2 regions of the Priestia sp. TRN 1309 genome follow, and region 1 is predicted to be linked to the other one. Evidence: predicted binding sites of a transcription regulator. Region 1 holds the regulator's gene; the other holds the start of a gene.
What was found. The regulator LexA, encoded in region 1, represses DNA repair genes until DNA is damaged. The targets are predictions, from matches to a motif close to CGAACATATGTTCG.
Positions count from the first base shown of each region.

Region 1 (12,543 bases):
AAAATCCTAGCGCTATCCCAACAATTAATGCTAGAACACCAACTAGAATATACATTCCCATGGTATTACTTCCTCCTTCGTGTTGTCTAACTTACAGTGTACTAGACCATACGCTATTATACAATATTTCCGTTCCAATTTCCTTAAATAATTACACAAATTTTCTTGTTTTCACAGGCCTCAGCCAGCCGTATTCATCCGTTCCATAATTCACTGCTAAAAAACAAGGATCTAGCTTGCGTAATACTTCAAAAAAAGCTGTCTCAGCATCAACATTGCCATCTCCTTCAATTGTTATACAGCGATTCGTTAATTTTATAGATGCTCGACTTTTTTTATGAGGATATTCCAGCACAAACGTCTCTTGATGAGTAAAAAAATGAGGATAATGAGAAAACGCCTGAAGTAATTCTCGTTGAATAAATGAATTGGGCAGTTGGCGAGTAATGTAATGAACTTGTTTTTGTAAATGCGTTTCCTGCAAGTGACGTTTCATTTTATATTCAATCAGCAGCTGATAAATGAGCTTTTCTCTTCGAAAATAGGATGATGCAACTTCTTCCTCCATTAAATATACTTCATACGTTCTCACGATTCATCCTCCCTTTCGGCTCGTTCTTTTTTGTACCATTATACCGAATGGTGTACGCAATGCTTGTCTATCGATGAAAAAATTTCTTTGTTTTTTTGTCGAAAAAAAAGAGCAGACCATAGGAGTCTGCTCTTTCTTGTGAAAAAGAATTATGCATTAAGCAAGCTTTTCACTTTTGCTACTACATTTTCAACTGTAAAACCAAATTCTTTCATGATTGTTTCACCAGGAGCAGATGCACCGAAGTGATTAATACCAAGAACTTGTCCCTCGTCTCCAACATAGCGTTCCCAGCCAAGTGTAGAAGCCATTTCAATACCTAAACGTTTTTTCACTGATTTAGGGATAACACTTTCTTTGTACTCAGCAGATTGCTCTTCGAAACGGTCCCATGCAGGCATACTTACTACAGATACATCAATGCCTTCTGCAGCTAATGCTTTTTGTGCTTCTACTGCTAGGCTTACTTCAGAGCCTGTTGCAAGTATTAATGCATCCGCTTGGTCTTTACCAGCTTTAGATACAACGTACGCGCCTTTAGACACGCCTTCGTATGCATTTTCTTTTGTACCTTCAAGCGTTGGCAAGTTTTGACGAGTCAATACAAGCGCCGTTGGGCGGTCAGTTGATTCTAATGCTAAGCGCCATGCAGCAGCTGTTTCATTTGCATCTGCAGGACGAACCACTGAAAGACCTGGCATTGCACGAAGTGATGGCAATTGTTCAATTGGCTCATGTGTTGGGCCGTCTTCTCCAACTGCGATACTGTCATGTGTGAATACATATGTTACAGGAAGCTTCATTAAAGCTGCTAAGCGAATTGCTGGGCGAAGATAATCAGAGAATACAAAGAATGTTCCTCCGAATACTTTTACACCGCCGTGTAGAGCCATACCGTTTAATGCAGCTCCCATTGCAAATTCACGTACACCGAACCAAATATTACGTCCGCTGTAATCAGCTGCAGTGAAGTCTTCTGAACCTTTAATCATTGTTTTATTTGACCCAGCTAAGTCAGCTGAACCGCCGAAGAATTGAGGTACAGCTTGTGCTACTGCGTTTAATACTTCTCCAGAAGAAGCACGGCTAGCTAAGCTTGAACCCGTTTCGTATGCTGGAAGCGTTTCTTCCCAGCCTTCCGGTAACTTTCCTTCTACTGCTAGTTCAAATTGACGACCTAGTTCAGGATATTTTTCTTTATACTGTGCAAATACATCGTTCCATTCGTTTTCTTTCTTTTGGCCATCTTCAGCAATTGTAGCTTTGAAGTGAGCATACACTTCTTCTGGCACATAGAAATCTTCTTCAAATGTCCATGCATAAGCTTCTTTTGTTAATTTTGTTTCATCGGAACCTAATGGAGAACCGTGCACGCCAGAAGTACCCGCGTGGTTTGGAGAACCAAATCCGATTGTTGTTTTTACTTCAATTAGCGTTGGGCGTGTTAAATCGCCTTTTGCTTCTTCAATTGCGTTTGCAATCGCTGTCAAGTCATTGCCGTCTTCAACGCGAATTACTTGCCATCCGTAAGCCTTGAAACGATCTTCTACGTTCTCAGAGAACGAGCGATCTAAATCTCCGTCTAAAGAAATATCATTTGAATCGTATAAAACAACTAAGCGTCCTAATTTTAAGTGTGCCGCTAATGAAGCTGCTTCAGCAGATACACCTTCCATTAAGTCTCCGTCACCACAAATACCATACGTAAAGTGGTCTACAATTTCTAAACCTTCTTTGTTGTATGTTTCAGCTAAATGACGTTCTGCCATTGCTTTACCAACAGCCATTGCAATACCTTGTCCTAGTGGACCAGTTGTTGCATCAACACCTGCTGTATGACCGAACTCTGGATGACCTGGTGTTTTGCTTCCCCATTGACGGAAGTTTTTAAGGTCTTCAATTGATAAGTCATATCCAGCTAAATGAAGCAAGCTGTATAATAGTGCTGATCCGTGTCCTGCTGATAATACAAAGCGGTCACGGTTGAACCAGTTTGGATTCTTTGGATTGATGTTCATAAATTTTGTCCACAATGTATATGCCATTGGAGCAGCTCCCATTGGCATACCTGGGTGACCTGAATTTGCTTTCTCAATCGCATCGATTGATAAAGTACGAATTGTTGCAATCGAAAGATCTTCAATACGTTGTGTCATACTCTTCATTCCTTTCAAAACTATGTACATATGTTATCATACTAATGATTTGCTTATTTGTACAATACTTGAACCAAAAAAATTTCCACTTTTACAGTTTTTGTGTGCCTTATTAAAAATATACAAAAAACTAGAGGGAACTCTCCCTCTAGTTTTACTAGAACGTCTTAGTGAAGACGCTTCTTTTTGCTCTCTTTTAACTTCTTAGGCGTAACATCTTTACCTTCCTCGTCCACAACTTTAATCGTATGAAGGTGGTTTGTCATAGATTGTCGGAAAACTTTTAAATATTCCTGACGTAGCTCTTGCTGTTCTTTCGCTTCAGATTCTGTCAGACCTTCAGCCTTTGCCTTTTTTGAAAGAGCATTAATACGAGCAAGTTTATCTTTTGATAGCATATAAAACCTATCTCCTTATAATCAATAATTAAAATTACCGAACCGTTCCGGCAACATGTAGTCATCTTACTAAATCTCTTTCGTTTTATCAAGAGATTGAGCACTCTCTTGATACTCTTGATAGCGACGATGTACCGTTGCTTTTGAAATATTATAACCAAAACCTTTTAGCGTAACTGAAATTTCAGCAAAGGTTAAGCCGTTATGACGAAGGCGGACAATTTCTTCAATCGGCGCTTCTTTTTTTTCTCTTCCTGAGTTAACTCCTTGATTTTTTAAATTTTGCTGCGGACGATAACCGTTTTTTACGGCTCTTTTCATTCCTCTTTTAATTTTAGCGTTATGTAATTTCCGCTGATGCTCTTCCACTAAGCTAATAATATCTAACACCATCGAATCAGATTCTGAAAGCTGAAGCTGACCTTGATGACTAATCGTATAGATCGTAGCATTTTCTTTATGAAAAGCATGAAGAAGCGCAATTCGGGCATTTCCTCTGCCTAATCGCGTTTCGTCTTGAATGAGCAGCACAGATATTTTTTCTTCTTTCATTGTATGAAGAACATCCAATATACCCTCTCTGTCTACGTCATATCCGCTTGCTTTTTCCATTACGACTTTTTTTACGTTTAGATGGTGAAGATGAGCAAGCTTTTTTAATTCTTCTTGCTGGCGCTGTAAAGATGTTTCTTGGGTTTTTTTATCCGTACTTACACGGCAATAAATAATGGCGTCCACTTTTATCACGACCTTTTCGGCTTATAACAATATTCAGGAACGGCCGTTACACACTACTGTTCAATTGCCACTTGATTATGTAACTCTTTTTTTAAAACAGGAATATATAATTTATCTCCAGGAGATAAAGACTGGGCAGTGTCTGAGTTTAGATCATTGACGTCTTCAACCCATTTGACAAATTCATTGGTGGTCAAATGATGGTGATTATGATACTTGTTGGACAAGTCCCAAAGCGTATCTCCTTTTGTAATAGTAACCGTTGAATATTTGTCTAAATCTACTTTATCCGCTCCTAAAACCAGCGTCAATACATATGTAAGTGCAGCGATAACTGCAAAAAAAATAGCGTAATGTTTCATAGAATGTAAGAATTGGTGCATATTATGATCCCCCTATCAGAATATATGTTCTTATTTTATTGAGAACATTTGTTTCTGTCAATGGAATTCTTCGAACTTATGTTTGTATATTGACACATCACGTGGTATAATTCACCTAAAGAATAGCTAAAATCGAGGTGAAAAATATGAAGCTATCAAAACGTCAACAAGACATACTAGATTTTATTAAGCACGAAGTAAAATTAAAAGGTTATCCACCTTCTGTTCGTGAGATTGGGGAAGCGGTGGGATTAGCCTCTAGCTCCACTGTACACGGGCATTTAGCTCGTTTAGAAAGCAAAGGGTTAATTCGCAGAGATCCAACAAAACCAAGAGCAATCGAAGTTCTTCAACTAGACGAAGTAAACATCCCTAAAAGCAATGTCATTAATGTTCCTGTTATCGGTAAAGTAACAGCGGGTCTTCCTATAACAGCCGTTGAAAATGTGGAAGAATATTTCCCTCTTCCAGATAAATTCGTTTCTCCAGATGATCATGTATTTATGCTTGAAATTATGGGAGAAAGTATGATTGAAGCAGGTATTCTAGATGGCGATATGGTAATCGTACGTCAGCAGCAAACTGCTAATAACGGAGATATTGTGGTCGCTATGACCGAGGACAACGAAGCAACGGTAAAACGTTTCTTTAAAGAAGAAAATTTCGTTCGTTTACAGCCTGAAAATTCAACGATGGCGCCTATTATTCTTCGCCACGTAACGATTTTAGGAAAAGTCACTGGTGTATATCGCACGATTCACTAATCACACTGTATGTAAAACCAACTAATCATGATGTTAGTTGGTTTTTTTACGTTTGTTTTCTAAAAAAATTGGCATATTATAAATGATACGTCGAATCATTACAGGCAGGTAGAGCGGTTTTTATAAAGCCTGTTTTACCTTTTACTTTCTGTCTGCATTTTTTCGACTCTCAAAAAAATACAACCGACTATAAGAAGGATGTAGTTTATGACCAATACACCAAGGAAAACAGAACCATTTCAAACTATTATGCCTACCAAAGCAATGAACATGTTTCTTTTTCCTTTTTCCTTTGATCGAAAAAATAAAGAGCAGCTTGTTCATGCACTAGAAGCAAATATGTTTGAGTTTTTTTCCATTCAAAACAAACATGTAGAAAAAGAATACTACGGAGAACAGTATTACGTATCTCATGATAGCTTGGATCAATATTTTCTTCCTTACATTGAATGTATTCTATTTCCTGATTCCTGCGAAAAAGAAGGCTTGCTTCGATTTTCAAAAAAAATAGACCATACCGTTACGCTACAAACTTCCTCCACCACCGTGTCTAGCAACGTGCTGTCTGTGGATGTTTTTTTATGTCCTTTTGAAATTGGCGTCATGACCATTCGCACTGAGATGAGTCATAATCATTACACCTATGATGACATTTTAGAATTCATGAATCATTTTCGTGTATTAGAACCGAAGCTTGCTGAAGAGCATGGATCCACCATTACCTATGAACATCATCGCTATAGCAAAGTACAGGATTATATTTTTTCACAGCTCGCGCCATTTTTGAACGAACACATCAAAAAAGAAGCGACGCGTGAACAGCACGTCGGGAGTCTTCCTTATTTTATCGATGAACGGATGTTTGTATTAAGTTATGTAACGGTAAATCAAGAGCAAGAGATTAACTCCACAACTTTATTTCGTACTGGGCAGCTAAATAGCTATACGCCTGACGGGAAACCGTTTATCTCTGCACACAACCATGAGTATATTAAAACGTATAATACCAAACACGTGTATTCCAGATGGGCTCCTGAAACCTATTACGTTATAACAGACCATGTGTTTTCGTGTATTTCTAAATCGACAGACTCTAAAACGGATCAGCTTTTGATGAATCATCTATTTGGCCAGCATTACTATAATTTATTTTTGCATTTTTTCTATAAAATCGTGTTGCTAAAACTATCCTATGAGTATTCTCAGCTCACGTTTCATAAAAATTCAGAGGGCATCGAGCGACTAATTCGCTCTATTACTGTATTTTCAGGTAAATATTTATTTTTAGAAATTAGCTCTCGCACGGAAGGTCAAGAGTTTTCTGAGCTCTTTAAAAAAATCTTCCACATCAATTCTCTTTATCAAGAAGTCAAAGAAACCCTTGGTACTTTGTATCAAAATCAAGAGAAAATCGCGGCCAAGCGTCACAATTACTTATTATTAATTTTAACGATTTATACCGTTCTTTCCGGTATTTACGGAATGAATTTAGTTATTAGCAAGCTAAAGGGAAACATCAATTGGGATAGTATGAAGCAGTTTTCTATCTTTGAATATATCGCTTTAATAGTAGCTTTATCAGGAATTCTGATTAGCATTAGTCTCGGAGTGAGTTCCCTATGGAATTTATTAAAAGATCGATTTAAAACATAAAAGCTGTTCGCATCAGAAAATACATTATAAAAAAGAAGAGATTGAGACATAACTAAATCAAGCGAGTCTAAAGGGAAACAAATGAAATAAATAAGCTAGCAGGGATTGCTTGTGACACCTCTGTTGATTTCCGTGCAAGACTTCGCTTTCCGCGGGCGGCCGGTGAGCCTCCTCGTCGCTTGCGCTCCTGCGGGGTCTCACCCCTTCCGCTTTTCCCGCAGGAGTCTTCGTCTTGCCCTCCAATCAACTGCTGGAAAGAACTAAACAAATGAAACCTACGTGCACCATAAAAAACGAACCACTAATCAAACATGGTGATCGATGGTTCGTTTTTCCCTTCGACTAAAATCCTTTTTTCCCAACCTCTTTTATCTATTACTAAATCACTGCCTACTCCACTGAACCTTTTATTACACGTTGTGCCGCTGTTGTAATTTCAGAACAATCTAACATTATACTCTATAAGAAAAATATATACAAAATAATAAAATATGGTATCATAGGGTAGGAATTTTGTACCTTATCTTTGAAATAATTTGCAGGAGGTAATATGCTTAACTCATTTTTATCCAAAAGCCTGATTCTTTTATGTGTCATGATTCTTACATGGTCTCTATGGGGCAGTTATAGTGCGATGACAAATTCATTGGACTTAACAGGCTTGGCTTTAAGTAATTCATTTATTATTGAAGGAATATGTATCACTTTCCTTGTCATTTTTCTAATAGCTATTGCAAGTAGATACATGAACAAAACTGTTTTTTTTATTTCACTGATTGTTTTGACCTTAGGTGTTCGATTAGCATGGATGCTTTCTGTTCAAACACCTGTAAAATCTGACTTTCTTGTCATGTTAGATGCCGCACGTAATATCGCAAAAGGAAATTATGAATTTAACCAAAGCGTTTATTTCACTACATGGGTATATCAGCTAGGCTTTTCATTCTATGAATCTATTGTTATTCGCTGTTTTGGAGATAGCATTTTCACATTAAAATTGTTAAATATTTTTTATTCTACTGGAACCGTTATTTTTATTTATCTAATTGGCGCTAAAGTATTTAACGAACTTGCTGGGAGAATGGCAGCTTTCCTATATGCGTTCTACATTCCGAACATTCTCTACAGCTCAGTGTTAACCAATCAGCATTTAGCTACTTTTTTATTTTATGCAGCTTTTTACCTTATTATAAAAAGATTTGCTCATAACAAGTTTAGCTGGCTTTATATTGGTCTTCTATTGTCGTTAGGAAATTTAATGCGCCCTCTGGGACCCATTATTATCGTTGCTGTTTTCATTTATTTCATCTTGCAAATTCTTCAACCTTACATTAAAGCGAAGGATGCTGCTGAGTTAAAAACTCGTCGAAAGAAAATAGGAAAAAACCTCGTAGGCGTACTGGCTACTTTTTTTATTGCAAATGCGCTGATCAACTACTCTTTTGTAGCGAGCGGTATTTCTAAATATCCTTTAAGTAACAGAGATCCTTTATGGAAATTCGTTATTGGCTTTAATTATGAAACAAGCGGTTCTTATTCTTCAGAGGATGCTAGTCGTTTTATGGGTATGCCAATTGGAGAAAAACGAGCTGAAGCAGAAAAAGAAGTAATTAAAGAGCGTGTAGCAGATAAAGAGCAGCTTTTAGATCTCTTTCACATTAAATTCCTGAATATGTGGGGAGGAACGGATGCATCTACATTTTGGAGTATTTCATTAACTCCTCAAGAAGATGTACCTTTTAATAAAGAGAAATTAATTAGTGCTGCTCAAATTTATGAAAGAATCATTTACGTTTCAACTACTATTCTTTCCATTATTGGACTTATATGTTTATTCCTGAAAAAGCAGGATAAATATCCGTATACACTGTTTTTATTACTAATCATAGGATACGTTCTTATTCACTTGCTTATTGAAATTCAAACTCGCTATCGATTCTTTATTTTTCCAAGCTTTATGCTGCTCGAAGGGTTTGGTATTTCAGTGATTCTATCTTATTTACTAGTACGATTTACTAAAAATAAGCCACAGGCAAAATCTGAAGAGATAAATTAAATGGAAGGGATTATGCAACCGTGATAAAATTCCTGAAATTCGGATTCGTAGGTATAATGAATACCCTGCTCACTATTATCAGTTACTTAGCACTCATTCATTTTGATATGAATTATATATTGGCTAACGTACTATCCTATTTCATTGGCGTCATAAACAGCTACTATTGGAACAAATCGTGGGTGTTTCAAGCAACTGTACATAAATGGATGTTAGCTCAATTTTTCATCGTAAACCTTATTACTTTAGCAATTAATACATCTTGCTTATTCCTTCTTGTACACTATACACCTGCTAATCCGATAATTGGACAACTGTTGTCTACTTGTATAGGAATGTTTTTTAATTTTTTTCTTAATAAAATATGGACGTTTAAGCACACAAACAATCACTCGATAGGAGGTAAAGCATGAAAGAACTAATTTCAATCGTGGTACCTATGTATTTTGAAGAAGAAGTAGCTAATGAATGCTATAATCGCTTGCTTTCCGTCATGCATGAAAATCACATTAACTATGAATTCATTTTCGTCAATGACGGCAGTACAGACCGAACAATTGAAATCTTAAAGGACGTAGCAGCTATGGATTCTAACGTAAAAATTATTGATTTTGCCCGTAATTTCGGGCACCAAACTGCCGTCACAGCAGGTATTGACTATGCTCAAGGTGATGCTATCGTAATTATTGATGCTGACTTACAGGATCCGCCTGAAATGATTCCTGAATTAATTGCTAAATGGCAGCAAGGCTATGAAATTGTATACGCAAAGCGCAAGAAGCGAAGCGGAGAGACCTTTTTTAAATTGACAACGGCTAAGTATTTTTATCGCTTTTTAAATTATATGTCCGATATTGAAATCCCAAAAGACACGGGAGATTTTCGTATTATCGACCGAAAAGTTGCGGACGTATTCAAAAAAATGACTGAACGCAATCGTTTCGTAAGAGGAATGATGTCTTGGATCGGCTTCAGGCAAACATATGTAGAATATGAGCGCGATGAGCGTTTTGCTGGTGAAACAAAATATCCTTTAAAAAAGATGATCAAGTTTGCTTCAGATGGAATTATTGGGTTTTCAACGAAACCTTTACGTTTAGTAATGGTTATTGGCTTGTTATCAGTTTTTGTATCACTTCTCGTTTTAAGTTATTCGATTGTTGTTTGGCTGATAGGTGAAAATATTCAGCCTGGCTGGACTTCGATTATGGTAGCTATCACTTTCTTTAGCGGTATTCAGCTACTTGGTTTAGGTCTAGTGGGACAATACATCGCAAGAATTTACGATGAAAGTAAAAATAGACCTATTTACGTTGTACGTGAAACTATTAACTTTTCTGCGGCTTCAACAGATTCTCAAAACGTGCGTGAAAAAGTATATAGCTAAAAAAACAAGGAAGAAAACAACTGTTTTCTTCCTTGTTTTTTATTCTTTTTGAAGCTGTAAATCGCTTGTCACCCAGTCAGGAATTCCATCATCTTCATCAAATTCAATAATGACATCCGTTATTCCTTTTTCCTGTAAAATACGATTTTCGAGACGATCTTTAATATCATCCGCTTCTGCTACTGTTAAAGAAGGATCAATTTCTACTTTTAATTCAACGTGAAGCTCTTCTCCTTCTTTCATCACCATTAACGTTTGAATATCACGCACTTGTACATCTTGCATAACAATGGCGCCAATTTTCATTTCCATTTCTTTATCTGCTTCACCAAGCGCTCCAGCAGCGTTATCTAAAAATACTCGTCCTACTACAAAAAACATCATAAGACCAATTAGCATAGAAGCAATTCCTTCAGCTTGATGAAAAGGCGTAAACCGCGAAATAAAAACGGCGATTAAAGCCAATACGCCTCCTCCAGTGGCTACCAGATCTTCCATAAAAACAAGCTTAGTTGCTGGCTTTGCTTTCTTTAGATGAACAAAGCTTTGCGTAAAAACATTGACCTCTGCAGTATTCATTCCGACATCGTGCAAAATTTCTTTCATTGCCTTAAAGAGGACAAACATCTCAAGTAATACCGAGATGCCAAGTACTGCAATATTTAAGATAAAGCCTGAAGACTTCGTCGGATGAAGAATATGATGATACCCTTCTTTAATCGTTTCAAATGCCATAATTCCTACTACAAGAACCGCTCCTAATAAAACGAGATTAACCAATCGTCCAAATCCGTTTGGAAATCGTTTGGTCGGAGCTTTTTTGCTTAATGCTGAACCTATAAAAACAAAGAACTGATTTGCTGCGTCTCCTAAGCTGTGCATCGTCTCAGCAAACATCGCTACATTTCCCGTTAAAGCAAAAGCAATCCCTTTAATAATGGATATAATGGTATTAACTATAGCGGCCATCATGGCCGATTTATTTCCTTTTCGCAATAACTTAATTAATTCACTCATGCAATCCCTCCGTTTGTGCCTTTGATGAGATTCAATTATGGTTAGTGTATGTGAATTTAAAAATTAAAAACCTCCAACATATAAGTTGGAGGTTTTTAGTCATGTTTCATTATTTTTTAAAACGATAAGGTACCGTTGTAACGATTACGTTTTTACGGTAAAGCAAATGTGCTTTTAACAGCAGACTGGACTGATTATGAAGGATGTTTTGCCAGCTTTTTTTCGTGATGAACTGCGGAATAACAACCGTAATAGCCATATTATTTTCCCGGGCTTTTTCTTCAGCCATATCGATGAATCGAAACAGCGGACGCACAAGACTGCGGTATTGAGAGTGAAACGTAACAATACGAATATCAGGCTGCCACTTTTCCCACTTCTCTTCCATTCTCTTTTCGCTTTCTCGGTCAAAAGCAACGTGCACCGCAATAACGGTATCACCAATCGTTCTTGCATAGTTCAATGAATTTTCTACTACCTTTGTCATTCCTGCTACAGGAACAATGACCACACTTCCTTCAAGCTTTCCAATCTTTTCTCCTTGCTTAATACGAAGCTGCTCTCCTACTGCTTCATAATGCGTATGAATGCGATGAAAAATATAAACGATAACCGGTAAGAAAACGAGCACGGACCATACTTGTGAAAACTTCGTTGTAAACAAAATGATTAGCACCGTTAAGGTAATGAGGGCACCAATTAAGTTAATGGTTAGCTTTCCTTGCCAGCCGGCCGGCTTTTCTCTAAGCCATTTGACAATCATGCCTGTTTGAGAAAGCGTAAATGGAATGAACACTCCAACTGCATAAAGAGGAATTAATTGTTCCGTCGCTCCTTTAAAGGCGACAAGTAAGACAATAGAAGCAATTCCAAGGGTCACAATTCCATTTGAATAGCCTAGTCGATCGCCGCGAATTTGAAACATTCTTGGCATGTATTTATCAGACGATAAGTTTACGGCAAGCAAAGGGAAAGCTGAAAAACCCGTATTCGCTGCTAGCACTAAAATCAGAGCTGTGGTGCCTTGAATAAAATAATAAAACCCATTTCGTCCAAATACACTCGATGCAATTTGTGATACAACCGTTTCATCTGCTTTTGGAGAAATGCCAAGCCAATAAGCTAAAAACGTGATGCCAGAAAATAAAACGGCTAAAATACCGCCCATCAGCATTAATGTATGAACAGCATTTTTTGCACCTGGATCTTTAAAGTTAGGCACTGCATTCGAAATAGCTTCTACACCAGTCAATGCCGAACAGCCTGATGAAAAAGCTTTTAATAATAAAAACAAACTAATACCTGGCACCACGGTACCGAGAGATGTATGAAGCTCAGGTGAAACTTGACCTGTCACTATTTTGAAGAAGCCCACCGCTATTAACAAAATAAGAGCAAT
Region 1 is NZ_JBOZGM010000001.1:417,694-430,236, reverse strand. Features, by position in the region: gene ACRPLQ_RS02185 (YneF family protein) at 1-61, opposite strand, end outside; gene sirA (sporulation inhibitor of replication protein SirA) at 152-592, opposite strand; gene tkt (transketolase) at 742-2,748, opposite strand; gene ACRPLQ_RS02170 (DUF896 domain-containing protein) at 2,916-3,146, opposite strand; gene ACRPLQ_RS02165 (YneB family resolvase-like protein) at 3,216-3,884, opposite strand; gene yneA (cell division suppressor protein YneA) at 3,938-4,267, opposite strand; gene lexA (transcriptional repressor LexA) at 4,414-5,031, shown strand; gene ACRPLQ_RS02150 (hypothetical protein) at 5,239-6,684, shown strand; gene ACRPLQ_RS02145 (hypothetical protein) at 6,752-6,952, opposite strand; gene ACRPLQ_RS02140 (ArnT family glycosyltransferase) at 7,235-8,740, shown strand; gene ACRPLQ_RS02135 (GtrA family protein) at 8,761-9,153, shown strand; gene ACRPLQ_RS02130 (glycosyltransferase family 2 protein) at 9,150-10,127, shown strand; gene ACRPLQ_RS02125 (cation diffusion facilitator family transporter) at 10,167-11,144, opposite strand; gene ACRPLQ_RS02120 (APC family permease) at 11,254-12,543, opposite strand, start outside.

Region 2 (12,543 bases), on a different contig from region 1:
AATTTACATTTATCGGCACAGTATATTGGTTTAATATTTTCCCTACAAACCTTAGGGTCATTTGTAGCAATTTATGCTGCAAATAAACTAAATAAATTACCACGGGGAAATATAATTATCTATTGTGGTGTAATAATAGGTTTAGGGCAAACTATCCTTACTTTTTCAAACACTGCAGTTATTTTGTTAATAGTCTGTAGAATTGTAATTGTCGGTTCGGTAACATTATTAGCAATTAATTGGTTTACCCTTAGGCAAGAGATTGTGCCATCAGCCTTATTGGGAAGAGTAATTAGTTCAACTCGTATGTTAGCTTTTTTGGCTTTACCGATTAGTGGAATGTTAGCAGGTGTTGCAGCTGAATATATTAGCGTCTCTTTAATTTTTATTTCAGCAGGCATCCTAACGATTGTAGCGTCTTTAATCGGCATTAAGACCTCTCTATTTGAGACCCAACAATCTATAGATCAACCTATTAATAGTAGCAACAAGTAGATAATTACTCGGGTTGACTTGAAACATATTGATATTTAGTGTATTCTTCTATAAGAACTTCATACTTGGAGTTTAAACAATAAGTAAGAACCCCTTTAACATATGGTTAATAGGGGTTTTTTATTTTTAATCCAAATGTGCATCTGATATACAAGCAAAAATCTTTTTTCATACCTAAAATACGAGTTATGTTAAGTAAAACGTAAAGTATTTGATGAAAATAATCAGTTTAACTATTTACTCTTAGTGATGACAAATGGATGGGTGTCACCAAAAAGTTGGCTTACCGACCATAAACCAAAGCATAGTCATTAATAGAATGATATAAATCCAAATAGATCGCTCTAGTTTAGTTGCCAGTTCTTTTTTATTTTGTCCTTCCTCCTTGTACTTTCGAAGTGTTGGTGAAAAAGCACGGGCCAGAAAGAACAAGGAGCAAAAAAGGAAAATCAGTGTCATTATAATCCACGGCGTAGTCCACGTCCATGGGCCACACATAACGAGGAGTATCCCTGTGATAACAAGAACATGGCCCGTATGTTTTGCGAGCCTAACAACAGATTGAAATGTGATCAAATAGGCATTCATTTCTTGTTCTCTTGAACTATGTAATTTTTTAACAATTGGCAAGAGAATAAAGAAAGGACCAATCGATAAAATGACACTAGAAACATGAATATATACTAATATACGGTACAACAAATCCATTTCTTTTACCTATCAATCGTTAACTAATCTGAACTCATGCACCCATACCCTCATTTGCGGAAGCCAAGGCATCCCAGGATGATAAGACAAAATAGATTGTTTATATTCCTCTACTGTAGCATAGCCTTCCTGGCGAGCATTTTCATCGGTTAATTCACCTAGTGATTGAGAATAAACTCGTTCCACTACAAATTTTTGATCTTCTAAAACCATTATCTCTCCTACATCAGCATATCTTCCATTTCGGCGAGTTGCTGTTTTGCTGCCTTTGATTACTTTATTTACATCATCCGGCATTGTTACAAGTCGATCGATTGTACATGTTTTTGGTGGCAATTCATTTTGTGCTTCATGGTTACTCATTAAAAAAACTCCTTTCATATCTTGTCTCGTATTTAATGTATCATATTTTTAACGACGAATTTCATTTGAATTTATTAGGTGGAAATTTTCTCTAATAAATCTATTATAATTTATCCCTTTTCTTATTCGATAGTCCAAGTACATAACATAATGTATATAAGAGAATGAATTATTCTTTGTTCGTATAATAAGGGTTATTTTATAGATTGAAGTTTCAATAACTGTAAGTATTAAAGGTATAAACCTACTTTTTACAGAAAAGATATTTCTTTGGCTGGTTTGTACAAAACTTTCTCCTTTACAACTAGATGCGTTTATTGTATGATTACACAACAGGAACATTTGTTCGACATTAAGGGTTTAGAGATAAATAAAGGAACAACAGAATAAACCAAGACAGTTAAACACAAAATTTTCTCGCACGGAGCAAAAACATTTGAGCCAATCCTTATTATTTATCCACATACATTGTCGTTTACTGTAAACGTACTAACAATCGGAGGTTTTAAATTATGAATGATAAACAAGCAGCACTAGATATGGCTCTAAAACAAATTGAAAAACAATTCGGTACAGGATCAATTATTAAGATGGGGGAAGGCACACATACAAAAGTTGAGGCATCTAGCTCAGGTTCATTAGCTTTAGATATCGCTCTTGGGATTAATGGTTATCCAAAAGGAAGAATCATGGAAGTGTACGGACCCGAAAGCTCAGGTAAAACAACAGTTTCCTTACATGCGATTGCAGAAGTACAAAAAAATGGAGGTCGAGCTGCCTTTATTGATGCTGAACACGCACTTGATCCAGTTTACGCAAGAAAACTAGGTGTAGATATTGATGAGTTACTGTTATCTCAACCAGATACTGGTGAGCAGGCACTTGAAATTGCTGAAGCATTAGTTAGAAGTGGTGCTGTAGATATTATTGTTGTTGACTCAGTAGCAGCATTAGTTCCTCAAAAAGAAATTGAGGGAGAAATGGGAGATTCTCACGTAGGTCTACAAGCTCGTTTGATGTCTCAAGCCCTTCGTAAACTATCTGGAGCAATTAATAAGTCTAAAACCATTGCTATCTTCATCAACCAAATCCGGGAGAAGGTAGGCGTTATGTTTGGAAATCCTGAAACAACGCCAGGCGGAAGAGCGCTAAAATTCTATTCTTCCGTTCGCCTTGAGGTTCGCCGCGCTGAACAACTTAAACTGGGAAATGACATAGTTGGTAACAAAACAAGAATTAAAGTAGTCAAAAATAAGATGGCACCTCCTTTCCGCATTGCTGAAGTAGATATTATGTATGGAGAAGGTATCTCAAGAGAAGGAGAAATCTTAGATATTGGTTCTGAAGTAGATATTGTTCAAAAGTCTGGATCTTGGTTTTCTTATAATGGGGAACGTTTAGGGCAGGGACGAGAAAACGCTAAGGTTTTCTTAAAAGAAAACCCTGAAATCAGAGAAGAAATTAGAAAAAACATTATTGATTTTAAATATGGTAATACTGACAACAATAATGATATTGATAACGATAGCGATAGTGAAAACGAAAGCTAATAAAAGCTTAAAATGCCTTTCCCGGCAGCTTCAAGCCCATCCATTTCACTTCATTATTTTGGTCATTTTATGCGATTTATAGTAGCCAGCAGGGAGCTGATATTGTCTTAATTCAAAAGGAGCTTGGCCACAGTGATCGTAAAATAACGGAACGTTATCTAGAAAAGGTTTTTCAGAGAAAACAAAAAATTGGGCTACTGTGGAAGGAACAAGATTTCTAATTGAGATACTGTTGTCTAAAGCGCTATACTAGACTTTTTATTGCAATCTCTTTAAACAGAAAAATTCTTATAGCAAACAAACAGAACCCTATTTAATTAAATAGGGTTCTGTTTAATTAGATCAAGGTCTATGGAAGTTGACCGTTTTCTCATCGTCCCCCGTGCGTTCAAACCAACCTCTAAAGGCCCAGTTATCATAACCTCCATCACCTTCATTAATAAACGTTCCTTCTTCAAATATCCAGACCCCGAACGTGATACCATCATAATCTACGGTATCAAAATATTGTACACCTTGTAACTGGTCGGAATTATAACCTTGACTTAAATTCATTACTATCACATTATACTGCTGACCCGATTCAAAGAAAGCTTTTTCCATCGCTCCCTTAACAAAACCACTTCGATTGTCGGCAGTTTTAGCCGCATCTGCAATCGCTTGTCCTATGGCTACTGGATCAATCGCTACGTCTCCTCCAACTTCTGCAGCTTCTGCGGAGCCAGCAGAACCTCCTAAATTCGGTAGAGCTAATGGCGTCGCTAACATAGCTAAACCTACAGCAGAAGCTACAACAGCTTGTTTCGCTCTTCTCATTTGATCTCCTCCTATTTTAGTTGATTCTTAGAACAAATACCCTTTTTATGAATATTAAAACAAAAATTCCATAATTAAGTATATATAGGGGGGCAAAAAAGTAAAATAAAGGTTTGAAAAAACCTGAAAATAATCTCGATCTATTGAAGATTCAGATAGGTTAAACGTACATTTCAGTAAAGACTTTTATAAAACGTCACTTACTTATTTGTTACTGAGTTGCTCTGCCAAACCGATTAAAAGTCCTTCTACTCCACGAATGTAGCAGAGACGATACGAGTCCTCGTACTGAACCACTTCGCCAACGAGCTGAGCGCCATATCTAGTAAGTCTGGACACCATTTCGTCAATGTCTTCAACAGTGAACATGACGCGTAGATAGCCGAGAGCGTTTACAGGAGCATTCCGGTGATCTGATATAGTAGGTGGGCTGAGAAATCGCGAAAGTTCAATCCGACTGTGACCATCCGGGGTGACCATCATCGCAATCTCTACACGCTGAGAACCCAATCCCGTTACGCGGCCACCCCATTGACCTTCGACGGTGGCCCGCCCTTCGAGACTCAAGCCAATCTCCTTAAAGAAAGAAATTGTGTCATCAAGGGATTCTACAACGATGCTGACATTGTCCATTCTTAGTAGGTTGTTTTTTTCCATAGTTTTATCTCCTTATGTGTAAAATTTTATTATCTGTCCATTTTCATAATCATTCTATTTAAAAGTTACAAATTCCTTTCAAACAAAACATTCCTATCCTGTCACTGGGCCATATTTGTTGTATACTTTATATTCTTTGTAGAAAAATGATCTATTTGTCATTAATACACGAAGTACTTTATCATTTACTTAACTAATTAATGAAAAAATGGGTGTAATAATAATTCTAAAGAGTGTATAGTAAAGAATAATTTTTCATTATATGTCTGAGAGGTGGGATTGTTATGGAAAAGCTAGAATATGAATGGGTAAAACAAGCACGACAAACTTTATTAGAGCAGTGTAGAGAATTGAGTGAAGGTGACTTGACGAAAGAGTTTGCATTTGGTTTTCAAAATATTAGAGATTCTCTAGTTCATGTGGCAGGTTGCTACCATGCTTGGTTAGGTTCTTTTGTGCTTTCAGAAACATCATCACCACTATTCACAAAAGAAGTAATTAATACTATGAAAATAGACGATATTCAGCATTATTTTCAACAGGCTGATAGATATGTAGAAAAAGTATTGGAGCAATTCACAGATAAATTTGATGAGTCTATCGAAAAAGAACTTGCTTGGAGAGCAAACAGTGGTTTTGTAAGAAAGACACCTCGTCAATTGCTTACCCATTCAATTACTCACGAATCACATCATAAAGGACAAATTGTAGTTATGTTACGTCTATTAGGGCATACACCTAAAAATACGGACATATTGGGATTACCTGAAAAAGAACCTTTCAAATAATAAATTAAGAAATCATTTCACGAAGAGCATATTTGCAGTCCTAGCTTATATTTGGATGTTCCAAGAGGCCGTGATTGGGCTTCCTGAAATTGTGCAAAACATCTCGCGTGTGCTGGATATTGGTGAACGTGTTGCTGAAGACGTTCACAGCTAGAATCACAAAAATTTAACCAACCATCGTTGTTACGCTATCCACTAAATTATTGTTGTTGTCTTTTCAGAGAAATAAATCCATAAATATAAGTTGGAGGGTTTTAATGAAAAAAAATATTTCTTCTAATGGACTCTGAGGAAAAGGTATCTTCTTATTTCATCTAGATAACGGAATGAGCGTTAAATTCAGTGGTATTTAGTAATATCAAGTTGGGAAAATTTGTAGAAAAAGAACTATTTTGTCGTCACTAAGTGTAAATAGTAAAAAATAAATAATAAATAAAATACTTTATCAATTACTTAACTAAAAAAACTTAAGTAAGGTTGCTTTTTAAAAACAGAGTCATCACAATGTTTATTTTTAAAGTTATATGTATATGAATCTACAAATCTGGCCAGACTAATAACGTATTCCCAACAGAACAACCTCCTGTACAGGAGGTTGTTCTGTTTTATAAATTATATACTTAGTTACCATCAACCAGCTTATTGGAACAAAAAGGGCATCTATCTATATAGTCGCCCTTTTTAATTTTACTGGCTTGCTTATTTATTAAAAGAACCACATAACTTATAACTGTTCCAAACATATTAAGTAGAACATCGTCTATATCTAAGCTACGTCCCATGAAATATTGAATAAATTCAATTAAACATGTAACAGATAAATCTAAGATTGTTACTTTTTTTACTTAACGAAACTTTCTTGATAGGGGTTTATTTTTATAGAATCCTTCAAAAAGGTTGCTATAGACCCACTTGAACTTGCTTTGTTAGGATAAAAGAGAGGAAACATTATGGAGTCCTGTAGTAGATATCTCCATTCTCGCAAATTCCATCTTGGGAGTAGACGCTGCTCATGATATAACAGCTAAAGTAGAGAATACATTAGCATAAGAACACAGTATAGAGGGTGCTAACTTACATGTGGAAACAAGCCAAATAGTAAACATGCCAATTAAAACGAATACATAAAGGGAAGGAATTAATCATATGGAATTAGGATATAAGAAAAACATACAGCTTAAAGATAGAGATTTAAAGTATAAAATAAAAGATAGTGAGGAAACAATTGAATTGATTGTTTTTATTGCACTTTTAAGTGTGATTTTTATTATTAATACTTTCTTTAAATTCTTATAGTCTTTTTTACATGTGATTGTATGAAAAGATATAGTATGTATGTCTGGACGTGCATATTATAGTAAAAAGCCACCTTTACTTCAAATACTAGATGGCTTTTTATTTTATTAACGATAATAATTTCTTTAACACTCTGCAATAGATTTGAATATTTTGTTCGTGAAAATATATCTTTTTAAAAACACAAAAACTCATTCATAATGTAAGAAAGAGCTGGGAAATAATAATTCGTAAAAGTGAGTCATGATTTTTTTGTCTGTTGACCTATACATTTAGTTTATTATCGACAGCAATATTCTTCAGGGTTTACACATATAAAAACACCAAGTTGTATTAGTGATGACCTTCACGTTTGGTGGTAGAGCAAATAGCTGACTCATCATGAGGGTGCTCTTCGTTTTCTAACTGGATAGTTGCATGCTCAATTTCTTGATGTTGAAGTTTGGATTCAATTTCTCTTAATATGACCTGACTTTCCAGGAAACTTATTTGATTATTTAACACCACATGACAGGATAATGCATTTTTCCCACTAGTTATACTCCAAACATGTAAATCGTGGACATTTAGTACACCTTTAACTGCATGAATTGTTTCCATTACTTTTTCTAAAGAGATTCCTTTCGGTGTACCTTCCATTAAAATTTCTATTGTCTGCTTTACAATTTTCCATGCGCCCAAAGCAATTAAGAATGCAATAAGAACACTTAGGATTGGATCTACGATATTCCAGCCAGTGAATAGGATAATAAGTCCTCCGATAATAACTCCTGCCGAAGCCATTGCGTCCCCAATCATATGAAGTACGGCGCTTTTCACATTGATGTTGTCTTCCTTCCTTAAGCCAAGACCTAAGTAAAGGTTCATGGCTAAACCAACAGATGCACTAATAAACATCCATGTACTTCCCACTGGTTGGGGATCCTTAAAGCGATCAATCGCTTCGTATAGTATGACAACAGCAATAACAATTAACGTCATGGCATTAATAAAAGCAGCTAGTATCCCTGAACGGTGATACCCGTAAGTGAAATTTTCCGAAGCTGGCTTTTGGGCTTGGTGCATAGCAAACCACGATAGCCCTATGGCTGCAATATCTGTAAGTACATGTCCAGCATCAGAAAGTAGGGCTAAGCTGTGTGAAATGAATCCTCCAATTAATTCGACTACCAGGATAATTAAAGTAAGAAAAAATGCTAATTTCATTTTCCCAATCGGAGCATGGGAGTGAAATACATCTCCGTGGTCGTGATTGCGGTTGTTTCCCATAAAAATCTCTCCTTGCTGCAAAAACATGATCATTGTTTGAAAAAACGTTATTTCTCTTGTTCTGGATTTCACTAAAAGTAGTTTATTCAAAAAACTCAATGGGTGGATCTTTAAATCCCCGAAAGCCTTATATACTAAAGATTCCTTTTAAGACAGTAGATACAGAATGTTAATTCTTTTATGATGGGATGGTGCTTTTAAGTTCTGGGAAACCCTAACAGAAGCTTCATCATTTAAAGATTTAATTTGACCATTTGTTTTAGTATTTTCAACTTCATCAAAAATCATTTATGTCATTCAAAAGCTGTTTCCAAATCAATTTCATACTTCTTTTTAACAAATCAGAAAAAAATTGGATCACGACTTTTGAATTTCTTATGTAATATGATTAATCTTATAAGAATAAAAAAGAGACCTTATAAATTAAGATCTCTAAAATTTTCTATATAAGTTTAATGACTATGAAATAGTGAAAGGGAATAGTGATAAATATAAATAATTAGTACTCCTAGCGATATTAATAGCCATACATGTAGGTTTCTGAAGTGACTAATAGCCTTTCCTATTATTTCATGAAAAATAACAAAAGATAGGGTACCAATTGCTCCTCCAGTCGATAAGGCTTGTATTTTAAGCGAGGAAGCTTGTACACTTTCTCCAAGTAATAAACTCCCTCCCAAAGATAGTGATAGAAGGACTATAATGAATAAAAAGAAGACGTTAGGTATTTTTGCTATGGAGAGAACGGTCATTAGGGCCATCCCCTCTGGAATTTGGTGTAAGAGGGTAGCTACAAATACGGAAGCTGACTGATGTAGATCTGTTATCCCAAAGGTAATACCTGTGATAATATTATGAAAGAAGATTGCAGCCGTTAATAAAATAAGTGACTGCAAAGGTGAAATTGCACTATTTGTTTTATGCAAAAAGAGGTCAATGCATAGCATAACGATATATCCTGCTACGATACCTAATAGAACGCCTTTTAAATCATACAGATGCCATGTGGAAGGAAGGATATCAAAAAATAACAACCCTAATAAGATTCCTCCACATATCGCATACATAAACTGAATTCTACCTCGTGACAGGTGACTAACTAATTTAAGAAGTCCTCCACCTACTAATAAACCCATTAAAGAACCTAAAGTAAATAAGGTATTTATTTCTATATGCATAATTGCTACTTCCTTTCGGCGATATGTTTTTTTACAACTAACCTATTCAAAGGAAGGGCAATCATACCTATGTTTTATAAATGGTTAAAAAAATAAAAGTACATGATATTAACTTTGGAGTGATTTTTAGGTGAATCACTAATAAAAACGGACATACTAACGTTATCTAAAGAAGAGGTGTTACTATGGAATCTCCTTTTGAAATGATAACAGATGTGGATAAGGTGGAAAATGCTTATTATATAGAAGTGAAGCCAGGTGAGTACAATGCAAAGTATTGGAATAAAGAATCGGTCTATTTTGCTGATGAAGCTTTTGCTTATTTCTACACCACGATTTGTAAGTATGTACCACAGTATCAACCTACCCAAGTGACGGAAATCAAAGCAGAAACATGGCTGAGGATCAGTAATCAGCTGCAAGAACTCGCGTATTTTTTGAGCACCAACCCGCCTATGCTTAAACTAAAGAAATGGATTGATTTTAGCAAAGTAGAGGAAACGTACAAACAGTTTGATCATCACAAAAACAAGTACATTCGTGAGTTGATTAACATGATCAAAGAATTTACAGTGTGGATAACAAAGGTATGTCAAACACAATCGTACATCACTATTTTGGGCACTTAATGGGAATCGATGTTGCTTATTGTAATCTATAAGTTATGCAGAAAGTGAAAGAATTGCTCAAAACGAATATGGCATATTGGATGGAAACCTGAAAAAGAAAACGTGTTAGGTTTCTAGGGACTGGATAATGTCAAATTAATTGGAACTTTTTTATCGACAGCAAGACACTTTATAATATCTTCAAGCGGTGTAGAGTGAAAAGTTTACTATATATCTCAGAGTTGAGATTCTAACGAAACAGTTAGAATCTGAAATGCTGATTATGTTAACTGGGTTTGTATATGTGATATACATAAGCGCTTAACTTGTTTAATCCCAGACTTTAGGACGATCAACTCCCATTGTTCTTAAATACTGTAAGAGTTGTCCTGCGTGTACGAACTCATGATAACCTATACGCAATAACATATCACCTAAAGAACGAATATAGCCTACATCTGAACGATCTATTTGAATACATGTTAAATCCTCATCTGAAAAGTTATTTATCATCTCTAGAAATTGTTGAGGGTATGTCTCTGCAAATTCTAATTCACTTTTTACAGAAATCAATGGTTTTTTTTTCAAAAGGAGAGTCAAATTCTTTTAAGATACCCCTATTTTTAATAGCTAGATGATAATAGTATTCTGACTCTAAGACATGTCGAACCATCTCTATGCATGTCATAGCTTCTTTATCTGGCTTCCAATCCAATTCAGTTTGAGGAATTGCTTCCCCCTTTGTATCTTCTTAGATAATTTTACTAAATTAAAAAGAGAAACATCTAATTATTTCAAATGTTTATGGTTCTTATAATAGGTTTTATGTTAATTAACTCGGCATATTGTATTCATTAATTTATCTTCTCTTATAGTGTGTTAAAATGTAATTATAAGGAAAAAGGGGATGTTTATATGTTTACAGTGGGAATTGACGTTAAGAAAACAGAAAAAGAATTAATCATAAAATGGCAACTTGCTAAATTTAATATTGCACTAGAAGATATTATTGAGATTACGGAAGACGATACGTATGGAGGCAAAGAAGTTGATGCAATCCGTATAGGTCCTCCATATGGAACAACTGATCGAATATTCATTAAAACTAAGAAGCAAAATTACATACTTTTCACTACAAACAGGGCGACAATCATAAACAGAATAAACTCATAATCGATAGTTTTTATGTATAAATAATGGCCATATCTAATCACAGATGTGGTCATTAATATTTAGCTTCACTACCAATAAAGTTCATTATATTAATTACAAATCAAATATCTTATGTATTTTTATTTTTATTTACTTTTAAATACTTTGTAAAGTAAGCAGCGAGTAATAGTAACATCATATTAACAACCCAACTTATTGTACCGTTATAATTTAGCCACATCGATAAAAAACAATTAATGGATATGATATAAAAACATAAACTGGAGAGAAGTTCTTTAGGTTGAAAACCTACCTTTTTTATTCTAGCTCTTAAAATGAAAAAGTATAGCACAGTTGTTAGTACTAAAAGCGGTATTACTACATGTAACAAATAAAATACACTCCTATTTCTTTATTAATCCTTTAAAGGATCATTTTACCATATAGTTGAATCTGCGCCAATAACGTGGTTTATAAAAACTAGAGGTATAAAAAAGTTTAAATAGAACTTAAAAACAAAAGAACCTACCTTTTGGGAGAGGGAGGAGCTTCTTTTTCTCATTAAATAGGAACCCTAGACAGTTGTCTCAGTGTTAACACCTGTCTTCTGTTAATATTCAATACAAAAATGGTTACAGTATTAATTGTTTACAATTAGAAAATAAAACATAATTTATTCTAATTACTAAAAATCACAATGTTATAATAAAATGGGTTTGAAAATATTTAACAACTAAGAGGTGATAAACATGATATTTCTTACTCTGTTTTTACTATTAATTATTGTAGGGTATCCAATATGGGACTATTTTTATTTAAAGAAAATAAAAAGTAATCAACTAAACAAATGGAGAATGTACGGGGAAATTGTTATTACTCAATGGATATTGGTCATCATATTTCTAGTCTATTGGTTTTTGACTAAACACACGTTTAACAACTTATTTTCTATTAAAAAACCTTTATTTTCTTTAGATAAAGATTTTTTACTGTCTGCGGGAGTGGGGGCAGGAATTAGTATTATAATGATTGTTTTTATGATTTCCTTTTCCAAAAATGCTAGAGAGAAAATTTCCGAAGGATTAAGTGATGAGAGTATTCAATTCCTGTTGCCATCAAACTTCAAGGAAAGGCTGTTTTTTCTTTTGATAGCAGTTACAGCAGGAGTTTGCGAAGAGATTATTTTTCGTGGCGCAATGTTTCATTATTTCGACCACCTCCCTTTTCATTTATCTACCGTTGCAATTGGAATTATTTCAAGTCTGTTATTTGGAATTGTTCACCTCTACCAAGGCTGGAAAGGGGTACTATTCACTTCCTATTTAGGTGGCATTATGTTTTTTCTTCTTGTGGGGACAGGCTCTTTGTGGGTCCCTATCGCACTACATTTCATTATTGATTCGAAGTTTGTCTTTTTGCCTAATAAAAAGAACCCTTCAAGTGTAATTAAAGAAAATTAAATCACTATTATCAAGAGATACTTGAATAAACTATTATTCAGGTGTTTTTTTTATTACTATTCATTTCTACCTTTAAATTGAGTATTGAAGTTTCATAAAATTTCCTTTTTAATGTGTTCTGAGAACAGAATTTATAAAGAGAGCTTTTTATATCGTATATAAAGAATTCACTTAGAAAAATGTTAAAATAAAATCAAAAACCA
Region 2 is NZ_JBOZGM010000004.1:316,421-328,963, reverse strand. Features, by position in the region: gene ACRPLQ_RS17895 (MFS transporter) at 1-495, shown strand, start outside; gene ACRPLQ_RS17890 (DUF2269 family protein) at 763-1,197, opposite strand; gene ACRPLQ_RS17885 (ASCH domain-containing protein) at 1,216-1,566, opposite strand; gene recA (recombinase RecA) at 2,079-3,116, shown strand; gene ACRPLQ_RS17875 (hypothetical protein) at 3,459-3,932, opposite strand; gene ACRPLQ_RS17870 (VOC family protein) at 4,137-4,589, opposite strand; gene ACRPLQ_RS17865 (DinB family protein) at 4,874-5,377, shown strand; gene ACRPLQ_RS17860 (VanZ family protein) at 5,998-6,207, opposite strand; gene ACRPLQ_RS17855 (hypothetical protein) at 6,524-6,673, shown strand; gene ACRPLQ_RS17850 (cation diffusion facilitator family transporter) at 7,007-7,942, opposite strand; gene ACRPLQ_RS17845 (hypothetical protein) at 8,395-9,120, opposite strand; gene ACRPLQ_RS17840 (hypothetical protein) at 9,306-9,749, shown strand; partial or broken gene ACRPLQ_RS17835 (DinB family protein) at 10,059-10,464, opposite strand; gene ACRPLQ_RS17830 (hypothetical protein) at 10,644-10,901, shown strand; gene ACRPLQ_RS17825 (CPBP family glutamic-type intramembrane protease) at 11,630-12,340, shown strand.
Region 2: a site for LexA is predicted at 1,902-1,915, ahead of recA (recombinase RecA). Genes of this name have one in related genera too.